Linked DNA regions of Dinoroseobacter shibae DFL 12 = DSM 16493. The protein of the gene in region 2 interacts with the protein of the main gene of each other region in a pairwise test. Links are inferred from orthologs where the notes say so. Each region holds a gene or a part of one and is shown on either strand. Other genes may lie near its edges. The genes, in order: lpdA and odhB.

The links.
Region 1: the proteins of odhB (region 2) and lpdA interact in binary tests that used the Escherichia coli proteins (3 or more experiments, as listed by UniProt). The link is inferred for Dinoroseobacter shibae DFL 12 = DSM 16493 from one-to-one orthologs.

What each region holds. Positions count from the first base shown.
Region 1 is NC_009952.1:2,069,814-2,080,448, forward strand. Bases 3,690-6,647 are described here. They hold lpdA (dihydrolipoyl dehydrogenase), read right to left. Parts: upstream 6,061-6,647; coding sequence 4,318-6,060; downstream 3,690-4,317. Other genes in these bases: DSHI_RS10015 (sulfotransferase family protein), read right to left, coding at 3,690-4,058; aceF (dihydrolipoyllysine-residue acetyltransferase), read right to left, coding at 6,073-6,647. In the rest of the region: DSHI_RS10005 (type I polyketide synthase), read right to left, coding at 1-735; DSHI_RS21390 (hypothetical protein), read right to left, coding at 1,302-3,020; more of DSHI_RS10015, read right to left, coding at 3,126-3,689; more of aceF, read right to left, coding at 6,648-7,347; aceE (pyruvate dehydrogenase (acetyl-transferring), homodimeric type), read right to left, coding at 7,429-10,086; dld (D-lactate dehydrogenase), read right to left, coding at 10,315-10,635. UniProt on the Escherichia coli protein: Lipoamide dehydrogenase is a component of the glycine cleavage system as well as of the alpha-ketoacid dehydrogenase complexes.
Region 2 is NC_009952.1:3,034,133-3,044,675, reverse strand. The notes cover bases 2,957-5,822. They hold odhB (2-oxoglutarate dehydrogenase complex dihydrolipoyllysine-residue succinyltransferase), read right to left. Parts: upstream 5,202-5,822; coding sequence 3,711-5,201; downstream 2,957-3,710. Other genes in these bases: DSHI_RS14625 (2-oxoglutarate dehydrogenase E1 component), read right to left, coding at 5,206-5,822; DSHI_RS14640 (MAPEG family protein), read right to left, coding at 3,048-3,437; lpdA (dihydrolipoyl dehydrogenase), read right to left, coding at 2,957-2,957. Outside these bases: DSHI_RS14650 (NAD-dependent succinate-semialdehyde dehydrogenase), read left to right, coding at 1-1,468; more of lpdA, read right to left, coding at 1,563-2,956; more of DSHI_RS14625, read right to left, coding at 5,823-8,169; sucD (succinate--CoA ligase subunit alpha), read right to left, coding at 8,359-9,240; DSHI_RS14615 (hypothetical protein), read right to left, coding at 9,360-9,806; DSHI_RS14610 (hypothetical protein), read right to left, coding at 9,896-10,444; DSHI_RS14605 (hypothetical protein), read right to left, coding at 10,441-10,543. UniProt on the Escherichia coli protein: E2 component of the 2-oxoglutarate dehydrogenase (OGDH) complex which catalyzes the second step in the conversion of 2-oxoglutarate to succinyl-CoA and CO(2).

The DNA.
Region 1 (10,635 bases), 970 kb from region 2 along the record:
GTCCAACGCCCGCGCAGGCTTGTGGTCGGCCCGCCAGAACACCCGATGCCCGGCGCCGAAATCCTGGCCCAGACAGTTGGTCTCGCTGCCATCCATCCGCGTGATCGCGCGCAGCATCGGCGAGGGCAACTCCGCCTCCTCGAAGGCGCAAAGTGGCCAGTCCAGCAGAATGCCCCGCGCCCCGGCCACCTTCAGCGCGGCCGCCGTGTTGACCGACACTCCGCCGGCCGCGATCACCGGCAAATCGGTTGCTTTCGTCAAGCGCTGGAGCAGCAGGAACGTGGTCTCGTCCCCGACCCGTCCGCCCGCCTCGTGCCCCTTGGCCACGACCCCGTCGACCCCGGCAGCCTCCGCCGCGGCGAGGAAGGTGGTATCGATGAGCTCCACCAGAACACTTGCGTCCGGAACCGCGGCGCGCACAGCGTCCACGGCGCAGGCGAGCGAGGTCGCGTCCTGGGGAACGAGAATGACACAAGCGGGCTCCGACACGGACTGTGCTGCACCTGCAACAAACTCCGCCGCGGATCCGCTGGACAGCTTCAGCCCCCAGCGTCCGCGGGCCTTGGCCGCGACGTCCGTCAGTGCCCGGCGAACCGCTGGCGCAGCCGCATCCGCAAACTCGAGGTCGAGAATCCCCCAATGGCCCGCACGGCTGGCGGAAATCGCAATCCCCGGAGTGATCTTGTTGGGAACCGAACTGGCGAAGATCAGAAAATCACTCTTCGTCAATGGCATACAGGTCACTCCTACAATGAAATTCACAAATACTCGGCCTTCTGCCCCGCTCGTCGGGCGCAACCACCGTGCTCTGTCTACACCCTTGGACGGGCCAGAAGACCCCCCATCTCACACTTGCGCGCTTTCAGCACCATGACTGTCTATCCACCGGCGCGTTACCGCAACGTTAGCGGACCACCGCCCGCGAAGATCAAATTCCATCAGCGCCCGAAGGCCCCGCGTATATTGCAATGCAGCATATCTTGGCAAAACCAATCCTGACAGCCTATCGCTTCGGCGCAATTCTATCAAGTTTCGCACCTGCACAGAGGCTGCAACTTGGCCAAAACGCGCCCATGTCCCGATCACGTGCGGCCCCTTTCCTTCTGCAGATCTGCCTGACGGTAAAAGGTTACGCATTCGTAAACTCGATCCCACACATGCCCCCCTTTGATGGATAGCCTTGACCCTTGTCAAGAAATCTCCCCCCGAGGGCGCACAGGAAGCGAGCAAATTGCGCGAGGCGCCCAGGAATTAATCACATCATGGGAGCCACTTTCCCGGCAGCGGACCGCACAGGCGTGTTACTCCGCCGCGACATCCGCGGCGGCCCCCGACTGGTCGGCCATGTAGTCGTTCACGCATTTCGCGATCTTGAAATAGCCCGCGCGCGTGTAGTGGTCGCTGTCCTGGAAATCCTCTTCCAGCAGGACCTCGTCCAGATCGACCAGATGGGCCTGGGCGTGGCCCGCGCAGAACGCCTTGCACATCGCGTTATAGGCCGCGCGCATCTCGCCCGTCCGCTCTGCCTGCATCCCGGTCTTGGTCGCCGCCGTCAGCACAAAGACCTGTGCGTCCGGCTTCACGAGGCTCATCGCCCGCTCCATGCTCCGGCGCGTCAGTTCAAGGCTCTCCTCCAGCGTGTAGCGCCGGTGATAGAAGGACTTGGCAAACCACAACGCCTGGTCGGACTTGATGAACTTCTTCAGCGTGCGCGGCGGCACCTTGACCAGGTATTCCCCGCCCCACTCCTTGCCGCCGAAGGTAAAGAACGTGTCCCCCGGCACCGCGTAATAGAGCGACAGCAGCACGACATCGGAGTCCGCCAGGGCAACATCAAGATCCTCCATGTCCTGCCAGGACCAGGTGGGAAACTTCTTCAACGTCTGATCATGTTTCAAAGGCTTGCGCGGGTTCAGGAAAAACCCCGGATCGTCATAGCGCACGAGGTATCCGCGATCCTCCTTGTTGACGAATTCATGCCGGTTGGTGCCGCAGTAAAACGACACCTGCAGCAGGTCGCACCCGCCGACAAGGCACAGGGTCCGATCGTCCTGCTCGGAAAACACCTGGTCCGACGACGACGCCTCCGCGATCCAGTCCACCTCCGCGCCTGCGTCCAGCTGGCTTGCCACCGGGCCTTTGAAGTCGAATTCCGGCGCACCGATCCGCTGCCAGACGAACTGCTCCACCCCCATGTTGAGCGTCCGGCATGAAAAGCAGAAATGATGCACGGTTGTGCCGCTGTATTTCACCCGCGCGGCAAAGAAGCCCACGATCCCGTAATCGCCGTAGCGGTCCGTCACCCGCACCAGCCCCGCATGCACCCCCGAGGTTGCCAGGAGCGCGTCCAACTCCGCCCGCGCCTCCGGCGTCTCCACCCGATTCTTGGTGAAGTTCAGCTGGTTCGTGCGATTGATCAGCTCCAGAACCCGGTCCATATGCGGCTCCAGATCGGTCAGGATCTCGACCCGGATCTGCGATTGGCGCAGGAACGCCATGTTGTCGAGCGCGCCCTCGGCTTGCGCGGCCTGCTTGGTCTCCAGCATCTTGTATTGGGCCAGTCGGGAATGGGCGCGGTCGTCCTTGCCCTTCATCTGCGGCAGATCGAGCAGCCCGGCGAGCGGCTGGGTCGCATCCACGCACATCAGCCCCTCGTTGAAGAACGCGGCCTCTTCGAGGTTCATGTGATTGTCGTCGAGAAACACCACGTTCGGCGCCCGCAACCCCATGGCCGACAGCATGGTCTTGATCGCCTGGCCTTTCGGGGTCCAGTCGATATGGGGAAACACGATGTAGTCCCAGACGCCGAGCCTCTCCAACTCCGCCTTGGCGGTGTCGAAATCGTTCTTGGAACAGATCGACGACATGATCCCGCGATCCGCGAGCGTCTTGATCATCTCTGCATGGGCCGGGATCGGCGTAATGCCCCCTTCGGACAAGGTGCCCTGCCAGAAGGTCTCGTCCAGGTCCCAGATCACCAGCTTGACCTGCGCCGTTATCGCCTCGAATCCCGTGCTCACCGATCCGTTCCTCTCATGCGTGCGTGGTCAGGTCCCGACCGGGCCTGCCAAACTCAACCACGGTTTGACACGAATTTGCAAACCAATGGTTTCCCGACGCGGGTTTCAGCCCCCCTGCGCCGGCCCGCCATCCTCATAGCCGAAAAATTGCGCCATTTCGATCACGTGATCGGCGAACCCGACCCCATCCTCGCGCCAGGGCAAAGGCCCGCTCAGCCGCTCGGGCTTGATGGTGTAGGGCCGCAGGGCCGGGTTGTCCTGGTAGCTCGGGTCGCCCCCCCATTGGGCATTCTGTGGCCCGGGCCGGGCGAAGGGCGAGGTTTCGGGGTGCTTCATCGCCTCGATCGCCGCAGGGCCCGTATCCACCCCGAGCCAGGCGCAGATCCGCGCCAGCCAGGTGTCGGGATCGGCCAGCAGGTCCTCGCCGCGCAGCCGCATCTGCCGATCCGCCGGAATGGTGTCGAGGAAGTTCAGCAGCCGCTCATGGGCCTCGAACCAATGCACCTGCGGATCCAGAACCGGCGGGTCCATGCGCCGGTCCCAGGAGTCGCCCACGGGCGAGCGCAGGATCATCGTGTACCACTTCGCGTCGATCATCGACCGGCCGGCGGACATCGGGTGGCGGGTGATGTGGATGTATTTCGCCCCGGGCAGGATCTGCTCCTGCCGGAACGGAAAATGCGCATCCGCCGCGATTGCCGGGCTTTTCTCGACGATCGCTTTCGGCGCCACCATGTCCTGGAGCGCCGCCATCAACTCCCGCGTGGTCATGTCCCGGTTTGCGTGCAGAAAGGCGCGCATCTCCTCCACGCCCCTTGCGGTGACCTCGCCAAACTCCAGCTGCGCCATGGCCCGCACAATCCCGTGGGCCAGCCCGTTGCGACCGCCCATGGTCATGGCCAGAAACTCCCCCACCGTGTCGCCCAAGGCCAGGTTCAGCTCCGGCATCCCGTAATGTTGCGGATGCTGGCCAAGCATCCCCGCGGCAACGGTCGTGAAAGAGCGGCCGGGGCCAAGCAGAACGACGGGATCGGGCATGAAATCAACCTCTGAAATGGGGCGCACCGGGGCCGGGCACCGAAAATCCTGGATAAACGCACAGAACCACAGCCCCCGTGCTGCGCAAAGCGCCGGGACCGGAATTCGCGGCAAACGGGACAAACTGTGGCAGCCCCGCGCGCCCGGACCGCGCCGCACTGCCGGTTCTGGCACGCCCCGGTTAACAAATCCCCGCACCCCCAACGCAAGACGCCGCGCCCCGGGGGGCACGGCGTCCGGGTCTTGACCCTAAGAGAGCCTAGTGGGCCTTTTTCTTCTTCGGCGGCATCAGGTCGGTGATCGTGCCCTCGAACATCTCGGCGGCGAAATTCACCGTCTCCGACAGGGTCGGGTGCGGGTGGATGGTGTGGCCCAGATCGACCGCATCCGCGCCCATTTCGATGGCCAGCGCCACCTCCGAGATCAGATCGCCCGCATTGGTGCCCACGATGCAGGCCCCGATCACCCGGTCGTCCTCGGGGTCGAACAGCAGCTTCGTAATCCCCTCGGACCGGCCATTGGAAAGGGACCGCCCCGACGCCGCCCAGGGAAAGACCCCCTTCTCGTAGGCGATGCCCTTGGCCTTGGCGTCGGTCTCCGTCACGCCGCACCAGGCGACCTCAGGGTCGGTATAGGCCACGGAGGGGATCAGCCGCGCATCGAAATGGCGGTTGTGACCCGCGCAGACCTCTGCCGCGACCTTGCCCTCATGCACCGCCTTGTGCGCCAGCATCGGCTGGCCCACCAGGTCACCGATGGCGAAGATATGCGCAACACCCGTGCGCTGCTGGCTGTCCACGGCGATGAAGCCGCGCTCGTCCACGGCGACCCCGGCCTTCTCGGCATCGATCAGCGCGCCGTTCGGCTTGCGCCCCACGGCCACGAGCACCTTGTCGAAGGTGTCCGTGGTGAGCTCACCCTTGGCGTCCTCGAAAGTGACCTTCAGCCCCTTCTTGAGCGCCTCGACCCCGGTCACCTTGGTCTTGAGCAGGATGTTCTCGTACCGGCCCTCGATCCGCTTGTGCAGCGGCTTGACGATGTCCTTGTCGGCCCCCGGCATCAGCTGATCCATGAACTCGACCACGGTGATGTCCGAGCCCAGCGCATCATAGACACAGGCCATTTCCAGCCCGATGATACCGCCGCCCAGGATCAGCATCCGCTTGGGGATGTCCTTGAGCTCCAGCGCGCCGGTGCTGTCGATGATCCGGTCATCCTCGGGCAGAAACGGCAGGTTCACCGGCTCGGAGCCTGCCGCGATGATGCACTGGTCGAAGCTGACCGTCGTGACGCCATCCTCGCCTTCCACCGCGATCATGTTCGGCCCGGTGAACTTGCCATAGCCGGTGACGACCTCGACCTTGCGGCCCTTGGCCAAACCGCTCAGGCCGCCGGTCAACTGACCGATCACGCTGTCCTTGAAGGCGCGCAATTCGTCCAGATCCACCTTCGGCTTGCCGAAACTGACGCCGTGCGCGCCCATCTCTTCAGCCTCGGTGATGACCTTGGCGACATGCAGAAGCGCCTTGGACGGAATACAGCCGACGTTGAGGCAGACCCCACCCAGAGACGGGTAGCGCTCGATCAGAACCACCTTCTTGCCCAGATCCGCCGCCCGGAACGCCGCGGTGTAGCCCCCGGGGCCGGAGCCCAGCACCACCACCTCGCCATGCACATCCCCCGGGCCGGTCGCGGTACCGGTCGCGGCCACGGCCTCGGGGGCAGCGGCGGCTGCGGGGGCCTCATCAGCCCCTTTCGGGGCTTCTTCGGCGCCTGAACTCTCGAACACCATGATCACGGTGCCTTCCGAGACGTTGTCGCCCTCGGCCACCTTGATCTCCTTGACGACACCGGCGGCCGGTGACGGCACCTCCATGGTCGCCTTGTCACTCTCCAGCTCGATCAGCGGGTCTTCCTCGGCCACCGTGTCGCCCACGGCCACAAGGATCGAGACGACCGGCACATCGGTGAAATCCCCGATATCGGGTACTTTAATGTCCATCGGTCCGTCTCCTTACCACATCAACTTGCGCATATCGCCGAGCAGGGTCTTGAGCGTCACGCAGAACCGCGCCGCCAGGGCCCCGTCCACCGCCCGGTGGTCATAGCTCAGCGAGAGCGGCTGCATCAGGCGCGGCACGAACTCCTCGCCATTCCAGACCGGCGCCATCTTCGAGCGTGTCAGGCCCAGGATCGCCACCTCGGGTGCGTTGACGATGGGCGTGAAGGACGTCCCGCCAATCCCGCCGAGCGACGAGATGGTGAAGGTCGCGCCCTGCATGTCCGGCCCCTTCAACTCACCCGCACGGGCCTTGGCCGACAGCTCCATCAGCTCCTTGGAAATCTCCACCAGCCCCTTGCGGTCCGCATCCTTGATCACCGGCACCATCAGCCCGTTGGGCGTGTCCGCCGCAAAGCCGATATTGTAGAACGCCTTCTTGATCAGCTTGTCGCCGTCGGGATGGATCGAGCTGTTGAATTCCCAATGGGTCTTCAATGCCGAGACGCTCGCCTTGATCACGAAAGACAGAAGCGTCACCCGGTAGCCGTCTTCCTTGGCCTGGGTGTCCATCTCCTTGCGGTACTTGTCGAGATCGGTGATGTCCGCCTCGTCGTTATGGGTGACGTGCGGGATGTTCAGCCAGGACCGGTGCAACGCAGGGCCGGAAATCTTCTTGATCCGCGGCATCTCCACGTCCTCGACCGGGCCGAATTTCGAGAAATCCACCACCGGGATCGGCGGAATACCCATGCCCCCGGACGCAGCCCCCCCCTTGGCGGGTGCAGGCGCCGTGCTGGATTTCAGATAGGCGGTCACATCCTCGCGCAGGATGCGCCCCTTGCGGCCGGTGCCGTTGACCTTGCTCAGATCGATCTCCAGGGACCGGGCGAAGGCCCGCACCGAGGGGCTCGCATGGGCCTTGCCGAAGCCCGCATCGGTCACCGGCGCAGGCTTGGGGTCGGTGGGGGCCGCGGGCGCGGCAGCGGACGGGGCCGCGGGCGCCGAGGCGGCTGGTGCCGAAGGCGCCGGCTCCGAGGCGCCCGCCGCGCCATCTTCGGCCTCCATCATCATGATCAGCGTACCTTCGGAAACGGTATCGCCCTCGGCCACCTTGATCTCGACCACCTTGCCCGCAACGGGGCTGGGCACTTCCATGGTCGCCTTGTCGCTCTCCAGTTCCAGCAAGGGGTCTTCTTCGGCGACCACATCGCCGACCGAAACCAGGATGCTGACCACCGGAACATCGGTGAAATCGCCGATATCGGGCACGTTTACTTCGATTGCCATTGTCTTGTCCTTCTCATTCCCTGGCATCCGCCGGCCCTGTCCCGCGCCGCGCGCAGGCCGGGCCGGACGGACGCGTCCCGATCACACCAGACGGGGGTTCGGCTTGTTGCTGTCGATCTCGTACCGGGCGAGCGCCTTTTTCAGCACCGCATCGGTGACGGTCCCCTGCCTGTGCAGCGCGACCATGGCCGCGGCGGCGATGTGGTTGGAATCCACCTCGAAGAACCGGCGCAGGTTGACCCGGCTGTCGGACCGCCCGAACCCGTCGGTGCCCAGGACCGTGAAGTCCTGCGGCACGAACGCGCGGATCTGTTCGGCATAGTTCTTCATGTAATCGGTGGCCGCGATGACCGGTCCGGTCACCCCTTCAAGCTGTTGCGTGACAAACGGCACCTTCTGATCTCCAAGGGGGTCGAGCCGGTTGGCCCGTGCGCAATCCTGCCCGTCGCGGGCCAGCTCGTTCATCGAGGTCGCCGACCAGATGTCCGAGGTCACGCCGAAGTCTTCCTTCAGCATCTCGGCCGCCTTGATCGCCTGCACCAGGATCGTGCCCGACCCCATCAGGTTGACATGCTTCTTGTTCGGCTTGGCGGTTTTCGAGAACCGGTAAAGCCCCTTGATGATGTCCTCTTCTACACCCATCGGCATGTCCGGATGGGTGTAGTTCTCGTTCATCAGCGTCAGGTAGAAATACACGTCGTCCTGCTCGACATACATCCGCTTGAGCCCGTGATGGACGATCACCGCCACCTCGTAGCTGAAGGTCGGATCGTAGCTGATGCAGTTCGGGATGGTGCCCGCCAGGATGTGGGAATGCCCGTCCTCGTGCTGCAGCCCCTCGCCGTTCAGCGTCGTGCGCCCGGCGGTGCCGCCCAGCATGAAGCCCCGCGCACGGCTGTCGCCCGCGGCCCAGGCCAGGTCGCCGATCCGCTGGAACCCGAACATAGAGTAGTAGATGAAGAACGGGATCATCGGCACGCCGTGGTTGGAGTACGACGTGGCCGCCGCGATCCAGTCGGCCATGGCCCCGGCCTCGTTGATGCCCTCCTGCAGGACCTGTCCCGTCTCGCTCTCCTTGTAATAGGACATCTGGTCCCGGTCTTCGGGGATGTAGGTCTGCCCCATCGGGTTGTAGATCCCCACCGAGCGGAACAAGCCTTCCATCCCGAAGGTGCGGCTCTCGTCCGGCACGATCGGCACGACCTGCTTGCCGATGTTCTTGTCGCGCAAGAGCGTCGTCAGTATCCGCACGAAGGCCATGGTGGTCGAAATCTCACGCGTGCCGGTGGATTTCAGCTCCTTGCCGAACGCCTCCAGCGCAGGGATCTCCAGCTTGGGGGTGTCGCGCCATTCGCGCTTCGGGAACTCGCCGCCCAGCTCCTTGCGCCGCTCCAGGATATAGGCCTTCTGCGCGTTGTTCAGCGCCACGAACGGGGCCTTGCCGACATCCTCGTCGCTGACAGGGATCTTGAACCGGTCGCGGAAGGCGCGCAACTGCTCCTCGTTCATCTTCTTTTGCTGGTGGGTGGTGTTCTGGCCCTCGCCGGCCGTGCCCATCCCGTGACCCTTCACGGTCTTGACCAGCAGACAGCTCGGCTGCCCCTTGGTCTCGGTCGCCTTCTTGAACGCGGTATAGACCTTTTGCGGATCGTGCCCGCCCCGGCGCAGCGCCCAGATCTGCTCATCGGTCCAGTCCTCGACCAGCGCCGCGGTCTCGGGATACTTGCCAAAGAAATGCTTGCGGATATAGGCGCCGTCCTTGGATTTGAACGTCTGGTAATCGCCGTCCACGGTCTCGTCCATCAGCTGGCGCAACCGGCCCGAGACGTCTTTCTCCAGCAATTCGTCCCAACCCTTGCCCCAGAGCAGCTTGATGACGTTCCAGCCCGCGCCGCGGAAGTCGCCTTCCAGCTCCTGCACGATCTTGCCATTGCCGCGCACCGGTCCGTCGAGCCGTTGCAAGTTGCAGTTGATCACGAAGATCAGGTTGTCCAGCCCCTCGCGCACCGCGAGGTCAATGGCGCCCCGGCTTTCCGGCTCGTCCATCTCGCCATCGCCCAGGAAACACCACACCTTGCGGTCGGCCATGTCGATGAGGCCCCGGCTGTGCATGTATTTCATGAACCGCGCCTGGTAGATCGCCATGAGCGGGCCGAGCCCCATCGACACGGTCGGGAACTGCCAGTAGTCCGGCATCAGCCAAGGGTGCGGATAGGATGACAGGCCGGACCCGTCGACTTCGGAGCGGAAATTTTCCAGCTGCTCCTCGCTGATCCGGCCTTCCATGAAGGACCGCGCATAGATCCCCGGGATCACATGGCCCTGGAAGAACACGAGATCCCCACCGTGGATCGCCGATTTCGAGCGCCAGAAGTGGTTCAGACCCACGTCATACATCACCGCCGAGGACGCAAAGGACGCGATATGCCCGCCATATTCCGAGCTGACCTTGTTGCGGCGCACGACCGTGGCCATGGCGTTCCAGCGGTTGATGGTGCGGATCCGCCATTCCATCTCCAGGTCGCCGGGGAAGTCGTACTGGTCATCGGCGGGAATGGTGTTCTGGTAGGGCGTGGTGGCCGAGAACGGCAGGGTCGCGCCCGCCGCGCGGGCCTGCTGCACCGCCTTGTCCAGAAGGTAATGGGCGCGATCCGCGCCGTCCCGGGCGATCACATCCTCGATGGCTTCCTGCCATTCCTGGGATTCCACCGGGTCGATATCGTGCTTGGTGTCCGTCATGATCCTCTGTCCCTTGGTCCGGACTCTGCGGCCCAGCCATTTCGTTCAGCATTAAATTAATCGCTGTAACCGGATGGGAATTTCCTCCTCCCTCCCGCTCGACCCCCACCGGGGCCGTGCGATCAACGCATGCCGCGTGATGATATGTGGATAACACGGGGGTCGTTAGGTCAGAACCCCTGCCAGATGCATAGCGCTACGCAGCTGATGCATACCAATGGTTCAACATTAAACTTCCTCCCGTTTTGCGCCGTAATGCTTGCACTTCGACATCTTCCCGATCCCGGGATTCATGGAATTCGTCGGATCCACGCTCTTGTAGAACGCAGCAAGGTCCGGTTTGGCTCCATAAAGATGTCCGACATTGTGCTCGGCGGGGTATTCCGCACCCCGTTTGTCAAGCAATTCAAGCATTTCCGCCTTCAGCGCCTTCACGTCGACGCCCTTCTTGACGATGTAATCCTGGTGCAGAACGTGGCACATGAAGTGCCCGTAATAGAGCTTGTGCACCAGCTTGTCCGCGATATGCGGCGGCAGTTCTTCGAGCCA
Region 2 (10,543 bases):
AGTGACGGAATTGCGGGAACACCTGAAGGATCCCGCGCTCCTGGCCAGCAAGGCCTATTTCGCGGGTGCCTGGACGGATGCGGACAGTGGCGCGACCTTCCCGGTGACCAACCCGGCGCGCGGCGACGTGATCGCCCATGTGCCCGACCTGGGCCGGGCCGAGACCGCCCGCGCCATCGCCGCCGCAGACGCCGCGCAGAAGCCCTGGGCCGCGCGCACCGCCAAGGACCGCGCGCAGGTGTTGCGGCGCTGGTTCGACCTGATCGTCGGGAATGCCGACGACCTGGCGCGGATCCTGACCGCCGAGATGGGCAAGCCGCTGGCCGAAGCCAGGGGCGAGGTGATGTATGGCGCGTCTTTCGTGGAATGGTTCGCCGAAGAGGCCAAGCGCCTCTATGGCGAGACCATCCCGGGTCATTTGCCGGACGCGCGCATCCAGGTGATCCGCCAGCCCATTGGCGTGGTGGGGGCGATCACCCCGTGGAACTTCCCCATTGCCATGATCACCCGCAAGGCCGCGCCGGCGCTGGCGGCCGGCTGCGCCTTCCTGTCGAAACCGGCCGAGGACACGCCGCTCTCGGCGCTGGCGCTGGCGGTTCTGGCCGAACGGGCGGGGATCCCTGCAGGGCTCTTCGCCGTGCTGCCGAGCAGTGATTCCTCGGCCATTGGCAAGGAATTCTGCGAGAACCATACCGTGCGCAAGCTGACCTTCACCGGCTCGACCCAGGTGGGGCGCATCCTGCTGGCGCAAGCCGCCGATCAGGTGAAGAAATGCTCGATGGAGCTGGGCGGCAACGCGCCCTTCATCGTGTTCGACGATGCCGATCTCGACAAGGCGGTCGAGGGGGCGATGGCCTGCAAGTTCCGCAACGCGGGCCAGACCTGCGTCTGCGCCAACCGGATCTATGTGCAGGACGGGGTCTATGACGCCTTCGCCGAGAAGCTGGCCGCCGCGGTGGAGGAGCTGAAGGTCGGGGATGGCGCGGCCGAGGGTGTGACCATCGGCCCGCTGATCAATATGCCCGCGGTGGAGAAGGTGCAGGATCACCTCGACGACCTGCGCGCCAAGGGTGGAACGGTCGTGACCGGGGGCGAGACACATCCCCTCGGCGGCACGTTCTTCACCCCCACGGTGGTGACCGGCGTGACGCAGGAGATGAAAGTGGCGCGGGAGGAAACCTTCGGCCCGGTCGCGCCGCTCTTCCGGTTCACGGAGGAGGACGAGGTCATCGCCATGGCCAATGACACGATCTTCGGGCTCGCGGGGTATTTCTACGCCCGCGACATCGGCCGGATCACCCGGGTGTCCGAGGCGCTGGAATACGGCATCGTCGGGATCAACACCGGCATCATCTCGACCGAAGGGGCGCCCTTCGGCGGGGTCAAGCAATCGGGGCTTGGGCGCGAAGGGTCCCGCCACGGGATCGACGAGTATCTCGAGATGAAATACATCTGCCTGTCGATCTGACGGGTCGCCGCCGGGGCCAAGCCCGTTGGAACGGGCTTAAGCCGCTTGCAAGCGGCTTGGTCGAGGCGCCCTACGGCGCCTCGATGCCCGGATGTCAGGCGTGGATCGCCCCGTCGCCGCAGGCCAGGGCCGCTTCGCGCATGGCCTCGGAATAGGTCGGGTGCGCGTGGCAGGTGCGGGCCAGGTCCTCGGCCGCCGCCCCGAATTCCATCGCGACGCAGACCTCGTGGATCAGGTCGCCCGCCATGGGGCCGATCACATGGGCGCCGAGGATCCGGTCGGTTGCCTTGTCTGCCAGCAGCTTGACGAACCCGTCGGCGGCGAAATTGGCCTTCGCCCGACCGTTGCCCATGAAGGAGAACTTGCCCACCTTGTAGGCGACGCCCTCGGCCTTGAGTTGTTCCTCGGTCTTGCCGACGCTGGCGACCTCGGGATGGGTGTAGATCACCCCGGGGATCACGCCGTAATTCACATGGGGGTGCTGCCCGGCGATCATCTCGGCCACGGCCATGCCCTCGTCCTCGGCCTTGTGGGCCAGCATCGGCCCCTCGATCACGTCTCCGATCGCATAGACCCCGGGCACATTCGTGCGGTAGCTGCCGTCGGTGGCGATCTGCCCCCGTTCGGTCATCTTCACCCCCAGGGCGTCGAGCCCGAGCCCCTCGGTGAACGGTTTACGCCCGGTGGAGACGAGCACGATGTCTGCTTCAAGGCTATCCTCGCTGTCATCCTTGCGCATCTTGTAGGTGACCTTGGCCTTGCTCTTGGTCGCGGCCACTTTCTGCACTGCAGCGCCGGTGATGAATTTCAGCCCCTGCTTGGTGAGGATCTTCTGGAACTGGCGGGCAACCTCGAGGTCCTGGCCCGGGGTGATCCCGTCCATGAACTCGATCACCGAGACCTCGGTGCCGAGCCGCGCATAGACCGAGCCAAGCTCCAGCCCGATCACGCCGCCGCCGACCACGACCATGCGCTTGGGGATCTTGCCCAACTCCAGCGCGCCGGTGGAGGTAACGACGACCTTTTCGTCGATCTCGACCTCCGCGCCGGGGATCGAGGCAGGCTCGGAGCCAGACGCAATGATGATGTGCTTGGCCTCGTGGGTCTCGTCGCCAACCTTGACCTTGCCCGCCTCGGGGATCGAGGCCCAGCCCTTCAGCCAGTCGACCTTGTTCTTCTTGAACAGGAACTCGATGCCCTTGGTGTTCTGGCCGATCACGTCGTCCTTGTAGGCCAGCATGGTTTTCCAGTCGATTTTCGGCGCGGGCACCTTGATGCCCATCTTCTCGAAGTTGTGCTCGGCCTCGTGGACTTGGTGGGAAGCATGGAGCAGCGCCTTGGACGGGATGCAGCCCACGTTCAGGCAGGTGCCGCCCAGGGTGTCGCGCCCTTCCACGCAGGCAGTCTTGAGGCCCAGCTGCGCGCAGCGGATCGCGCCGACATAGCCGCCGGGGCCGGAGCCGATGATGATAACGTCATAGCTTGCCATGGTGAGGTCCTTTCATGGGGCGGGCGGGGTCGAGGGGGCGCTGCCCCCGTCGCTGCGCGACTCCCCCGGAGTATTTTTGCACAAATGAAGTCACAGAAGGGCCGAGAGCAGCATGACCACGGTGGCGATGAAGCCGACCATCCAGATGACGGATCGCCAGGGGGCGAGGCCCTGGGCATAGGCGGGCACATAGAGGATGCGCGCGATCAGGTAGGCATGGGCGCAGAGCGCGGTGAACGGGGTGGACTGATCCGAGAGGGTGACGACGACCACCGCGATGGTGAAGAGGGTGAGCCCCTCGAAATGATTGTTCATCGCGCGCTGCAGCCGTCCCGCAAGGCCGGTCAAAACGATCGGTTCGTCCCTTGGGCTCATGGCGCGTTTGGGGCCCACCTGGATATTGGCGGCGACCGAGTAGAGGATGAATTGCACGACCTGGAGCAGGGCGGCGAGGGCGAGGACGGTAAGTTCGGTGGTCATTTATTCGTCGTAATGTCGTTTGATTAGGCGCGATCCGATGAAAAGGCAGGCGATAACCACCGCTCCGCTTAGCAGACCAACAATACCGGAATAAGAAAGCCGCTCGCCCTCTGACATTCCTGCGGGCGCATTGGCGACCATCACTGCCAAGACGATCCGAGAGAAAACCCATCCAATTATGAGCGAAGCCACGAAGGCCAAGACACCGGCTAGTTTTCGATTCATTTCTACCCCCAGAAGACAAGAGCGGGGCATGATGCCCCGCTCTACGGGTTACAAATCCATCAGCAGCCGCCGGGGATCCTCCAGCGCCTCTTTCACGCGCACGAGGAAGGTCACCGCCCCTTTGCCGTCCACGATCCGGTGGTCGTAGCTGAGGGCCAGGTACATCATCGGGCGGATCTTGATTTCGCCGTTGATGACCATCGGGCGGTCCTGGATCTTGTGCATGCCGAGGATGCCCGACTGCGGCGGGTTCAGGATCGGCGAAGACATCAGCGAGCCGTAGACCCCGCCGTTCGAGATCGTGAAGGTCCCGCCCTGCATCTCGGCCATGCTGAGCTTGCCGTCCCGGGCGCGGCGGCCCTTTTCGGCGATGGCCGCCTCGATCTCGGCAAAGCTCATGCGGTCCGCGTCCCGGATCACTGGCACCACGAGGCCCTGGGGCGTGCCCGCGGCGATGCCCATATGGACGAAGTTCTTGTAGACGATGTCGGTGCCGTCGATCTCGGCATTGACCTCGGGCACCTCCTTCAGGGCATGACAGCAGGCCTTGGTGAAGAAGGACATGAAGCCTAGGCGAACGCCGTGTTTCTTCTCGAACAGGTCCTTGTACTCTTTCCGGAGCGCCATGGTCTCGGTCATGTCCACCTCGTTGTAGGTGGTGAGCATCGCGGCGGTGTTCTGGCTGTCCTTCAGGCGCTTGGCGATGGTCTGGCGCAGCTTGGTCATTTTGACCCGCTCTTCGCGCGCCGCGTCCTCGGCGGCCACCGGGGCGCGCGGGGCGGCGGACGGGGCCGGGGCGGCGGCTTTCGGTGCGGCCAGTGCGGCCAGCACGTCGCCCTTCATCACGCGCCCGTCGCGGCCCGTGCCCTGAACATCGCCAGAGGCAAGGTTGTTCTCCGCCATCAGCTTCTTGGCCGAGGGCGCGTCCTCCACATCTTTGCCCTGGGCGGTGGGCGCCGCCGGTGCGGGAGCCGGTTCCGAAGGGGCCGCGACCGCGCCGGCCCCGCCGAGCACGGCGAGCTTGGCCGAGGCCTCCACCGTGGCGCCCTCGGGCGCCAGGATCTCGGTCAGAACACCCGCCGCCGGGGCAGGCACCTCGACCGACACCTTGTCGGTTTCCAGCTCGCACAGCATCTCGTCCTGGACAACCGTGTCACCGACCTTCTTGAACCAGGTCGACACCGTGGCCTCGGTCACGCTCTCGCCCAGGGTCGGGACCATCACGTCGACGCTCTCGCCGCCGCTCTCGGCCGGGGCCGCTTTCGGGGCCGCCGGCGCCGCCTCGGCCGCCGCTGCGCCGGAGCCTTCGCCGATCGAGGCCAGCAGGGCATCGACGCCCACGGTGCTGCCCTCGGCAGCGACGATTTCGGCCAGGGTGCCGGCGGCGGGGGAGGGGACCTCCACCGTCACCTTGTCGGTCTCCAGCTCGCAGAGCATCTCGTCCACCGCGACGGTATCGCCGGGCTTCTTGAACCAGGTGGCCACCGTGGCTTCGGTGACACTTTCCCCCAGCGTCGGGACGCGGACTTCTACAGACATATTCTTATCCCTCAATCGTAAGCGCTTCGTTCACGAGCGCGGCTTGTTGTGCTTTGTGCTGGCTGGCCAGACCCGTGGCGGGCGACGCCGATGCCGCGCGTCCGGCATAGACCGGGCGGGTATGCTTGGCGCCGATGCGGCTCAGCACCCATTCGAGGTTCGGCTCCACGAAGGTCCAGGCCCCTTGGTTCTTGGGTTCTTCCTGGCACCAGACCATCTCCGCGCCCTTGAAGCGCTCCAGCTCCTTCATCATGGCCAGCGCCGGGAAGGGATAAAACTGCTCCAGACGCAGCAGGTAGATATCGTCGATCCCGCGGGCGTCGCGTTCCTCCAGCAGGTCATAATAGACCTTGCCGGAACACAGCACGACACGCTTGATCTTGTCGTCCGGTCGCAGCGTGGTATCCGAGTTGCCCTTCTGCGCGTCGTCCCACAGCACCCGGTGGAAGCTCGACCCGGTGGTGAAATCCTCGGCATTCGAGATCGCCAGCTTGTGCCGCAGGAGCGACTTGGGCGTCATCAGGACCAGCGGCTTGCGGAAGGTCCGGTGCAATTGCCGCCGCAGGATGTGGAAGTAGTTCGCCGGTGTGGTGCAGTTCGCCACGATCCAGTTGTCCTCCGCCGACATCTGCAGGAACCGCTCCAGCCGCGCCGAGGAGTGCTCCGGCCCCTGGCCCTCGAACCCGTGGGGCAGCAGCATCACAAGGCCGGACATCCGCAGCCATTTGCGCTCGCCCGAGCTGATGAACTGGTCGAACATGATCTGCGCACCGTTGGCGAAATCGCCGAACTGCGCTTCCCACATGGTCAGCGCATTGGGCTCGGCGAGCGAATAGCCATACTCGAACCCGAGCACCGCGTATTCCGACAGGGCGCTGTCGATCACTTCGTAGCGCGCCTGGCCCTCGCGGATGTGGTTCAGCGGATAGTAGCGCTCTTCGGTCTCCTGGTTCACGATGCCCGAATGGCGCTGCGAGAACGTGCCGCGGGTGGAATCCTGCCCCGACAGTCGGACCGGGTAGCCCTCGGTCAGGAGCGAGCCGAAGGCCAGCGCCTCGGCCGTGGCCCAGTCGAAACCTGCGCCGGTCTCGAACATCTTGGCCCTGGCGTCCAGCAGCCGTCCGATGGTCTTGTGCATCGGGAACCCGTCGGGCACCCGGATCAGCGCTTCGCCGACCTCGGCCATCGTCTCGGGTTTGATGGCGGTCTGGCCGCGCTGGTAGTCTTCCTTGTCGGTGTTCAGGTGCGACCAGCGCCCGTCCAGCCAGTCGGCCTTGTTCGGCTTGTAATCCTTGCCGATCTCGAACTCTTCGTTCAGATGCGCCTGGAAGGCGGCCTTCATGTCCTCGATCTCGCCCTCGGGGATCAGCCCGTCCTTGACCAGCCGGTCGGTATAGAGCTGCAGGGTCGTCTTGTGACCCTTGATCCGCTTGTACATGATCGGGTTGGTGAACATGGGCTCATCGCCCTCGTTATGCCCGAAGCGGCGATAGCAGAAGATGTCCAGCACCACGTCCTTGTGGAATTTCTGGCGGAACTCGGTCGCGACCTTGGCCGCATGGACCACCGCCTCCGGATCGTCGCCGTTGACGTGGAAGATCGGGGCTTCCACCACCAGCGCGTTGTCCGTGGGATAGGGGCTGGAGCGGCTGAAATGCGGCGCTGTGGTAAACCCGATCTGGTTGTTCACCACGATATGGATCGTGCCACCGGTCTTGTGCCCGCGCAGGCCCGACAGCGCGAAGCATTCCGCCACCACGCCCTGGCCTGCGAAGGCCGCGTCCCCGTGCAGCAGGATGGGCAGCACGCCCACCCGTTCGGGATCGCCCAGTTGATCCTGCTTGGCGCGTGCCTTGCCCAGAACCACGGGGTTCACCGCCTCCAGGTGCGAGGGGTTCGCGGTCAGCGACAAGTGCACCGTGTTGCCGTCGAATTCCCGGTCCGACGACGCGCCGAGATGGTATTTCACGTCGCCCGAGCCGTCGACATCCTCGGGCTTGAACGATCCGCCCTGGAATTCGTTGAAAATCGCGCGGTAGGGCTTCGACATCACGTTGGCCAGCACCGACAGGCGGCCGCGGTGGGGCATTCCGATGACGATTTCCTTGACCCCCAGGCTGCCGCCGCGCTTGATGATCTGCTCCATCGCCGGGACCAGCGCCTCGCCGCCATCCAGCCCGAAGCGCTTGGTGCCCATGTATTTCACATGGAGGAACTTCTCGAAGCCCTCGGCCTCCACCAGCTTGTTCAGGATCGCCTTCCGGCCCTCGCGGGTAAACGCGATCTCCTTGCCGAACCCTTCGATCCGCTCCTTGAGCCACCCGGCCTGTTCGGGATCGGAAATGTGCATGTATTGCAGCGCGAAGGTGCCGCAATAGGTCCGCTTCACGATCTCGACGATCTGGCGCATCGAGGCGACCTGCAGCCCCAGCACGTTGTCGATGAAGATCGGTCGATCCATGTCGGCATCGGTGAAGCCGTAGGATTTCGGGTCGAGCTCCGGCTGCAGGTTTTCATCGCGCATGTTCAGCGGGTCGAGATCCGCGGCCAGATGCCCCCGGATCCGGTAGGCCCGGATCAGCATCAGCGCCCGGATGCTGTCGAGCACCGCGCGCTTGATCTGGTCGTCGGACACCTGGATGCCTTTCTCGGCGGCCTTGGCGGCGATCTTCTCGCCGGCGGCCTTGGTCTCGGTCACCGGGGCGGCGGGCCATTCGCCCGTCAGCGCGCCGGTCAGGTCGTCATTCGGGGTCGGCGGCCAGTCGCGGCGCGCCCAGGACGGGCCCTGTGCCTCGGCCTTCACGTCGAGCTCGGCATCCCCGAGCGCGCGAAAGAACTCCGCCCAGGCGGCGTCGACCGCGTTGGGATCGTTGGCATACTGGGCATAGAGCTGCTCAAGGTAGGCCGCGTTGTGCCCTTGCATGAAGCTCGAGGCATGGAAGAGGTCGTTCGGAGATTGGTCGGTCATTGGTGTCCCCCCTCACTTGGGCGTGGGTCCGCAGCATCGCGCGTGTGGGCCCGTGGTGATCTGTCGGTGCCGCGGGGTGCGGCGCCGATGCCTTGAAACGAGGCAGCGCCGCCGTCCCGTTTGAAAGCATCGCGCACGCCCCCCGAAGGGGACGTGCCGTGTGCGGTATGTCGGGCGCAGTGGCCCATGTCAGCCGATCGCCTTGAGCACGGCTTCGCCTAGGCCCGCCGGGCTCTCTGCCACCACGATGCCCGCGCTCTGCATGGCTTCGATCTTGTCCTCGGCGCCGCCCTTGCCGCCGGCGACGATTGCGCCTGCATGGCCCATGCGGCGACCCGGCGGGGCCGTGCGGCCCGCGATGAAGCCCGCGGTGGGCTTCCAGCGGCCGCGCTTCTTCTCGTCGGCGAGGAATTGCGCGGCCTCTTCCTCGGCGGAGCCACCGATCTCGCCGATCATGATGATGCTCTCGGTCTCGTCATCGGCAAGGAACCATTCCAGCACGTCGATATGCTCGGTCCCCTTGATCGGGTCGCCCCCGATGCCGACGCAGGTGGACTGGCCCAGCCCCACGTCGGTGGTCTGTTTCACCGCCTCGTAAGTCAACGTGCCGGAGCGCGAGACCACGCCCACGGTGCCGCGCTTGTGGATATGGCCGGGCATGATGCCGATCTTGCAGGCATCCGGCGTGATCACACCGGGGCAGTTCGGCCCGATCAGGCGGCTGGCGGAGCCTTCGAGCGCGCGCTTGACCTTCATCATGTCCAGCACCGGGATACCTTCGGTGATGCAGACGATCACTTCCATTTCGGCATCGATCGCCTCCAGGATCGAGTCGGCGGCGAAGGGCGGCGGGACATAGATCACGGTGGCATTCGCCTCGGTCACGGCCTTGGCCTCGTGGACCGAGTTGAACACCGGCAGGTTCAGGTGGGTCTGGCCGCCCTTGCCCGGGGTCACCCCGCCGACCATCTTGGTGCCGTAGGCGATCGCCTGCTCGGAATGGAAGGTGCCTTGGCTGCCGGTGAAGCCTTGGCAGATAACCTTGGTGTTTTCGTCGATAAGTACGGCCATTGGGTGTCCTTCGGGTCGTTTATTGCAGTGTCGCCGACGCGGGGCCGACGGGTGTTTCGGTGGGGGCGACCCGGTTGCGGGCCTTTGGAGATCGAAGCGGGATCAAGTGCATTCCGTCCTCAAACCTTGGGAATGCTGTAGAGTTTGCTGGTGCCATCCTCGACGCAGGGTTGGCTGGACTGGTCGCGGGCACTAACAACGCCGATGCGCTGCCCGATTTCATTGTTCGGTTCGTCATAGAACACGCATTGGACAGGGCGACCCGTGCGCGCATCGACCGGACCGGTGTCCGCGCCCCGGATATAACCGGGACGCATTTGAGGAATGAGCCGGTCGAGCATCTGCGACACGGCAGTAACGCCGATATGGTTCGAGAAGATGCGGCACTCGGCAGGTAAATTGCCGTAGTAGACCTCCACCACTACCGTATCGGCCGGGGCGCGAAAGGTATGGGTGACATCTGGCCCGCCTTCATGGACGACGGTCTCGACGAACCCGGCTGCGCGCAGGCCGTTGAGCCAGGCCTCAACGCCGCGCACATCGCACAGGCGAAACGCCAGTTCCATGTTGATCGCGGCTGCCTCCTGCATGGTCAATGCAGTCGCGGGACCCGTCAACCCGAGGGCCATGAGCCCAGAGATGAGCGCGCGCCGGATCACAACATCACCATCACTTGCATGGTGCCATCTTCGACGCAGACCGGATCCTGGCCGGCATTGCCGATCTCGATGACGATGGGGCGCTGTCCGTTCCAGCCGACAAATCCGGTGCACTTGCGGTAACTCGGGTTGGCTCCGCCTGGCACGATGGGCGGCGTGTTCTCCATATTGCCGGGCTCGAAAAAGCCCGGGTAAAGCTGCCCCAGCACCTGGCCCACGAAGGGCACGCCATGCGTGACACCGAACTGCTCGGTGGTGACTCGGCATTCCGGGCGCGCGGGATCGCCGATCACTGCGATATGTGCGGTGTTGCCCGGGGCGTAGAACCAATGCAGGATATCCGTCGGGCCACCGCCGAAATCCTCGATCTCGTAGGAGAAGCCCGCGGCCTGAAACGCAGCAATCGCGGCCTCCGGCACCCGGCCGTTGGAAATGCACAGCTGCAAGCCCAGTCGCACGTTCGCAGCCGCTGCCTCGAGCGGGGTCACTGCCGGAGCAGGGGATGCCGCCAGGGCCGCCGTCACGATCATGGCCCAGCGAGTCATTGTCCGCTCCCGATCGTGTGGCTCAGCCCGATCCAGAGGCCGCCATGTTGTACTTCGGCGATGGCATGGACGGGCACGTTTTCGAAGCGGGTTTCGATT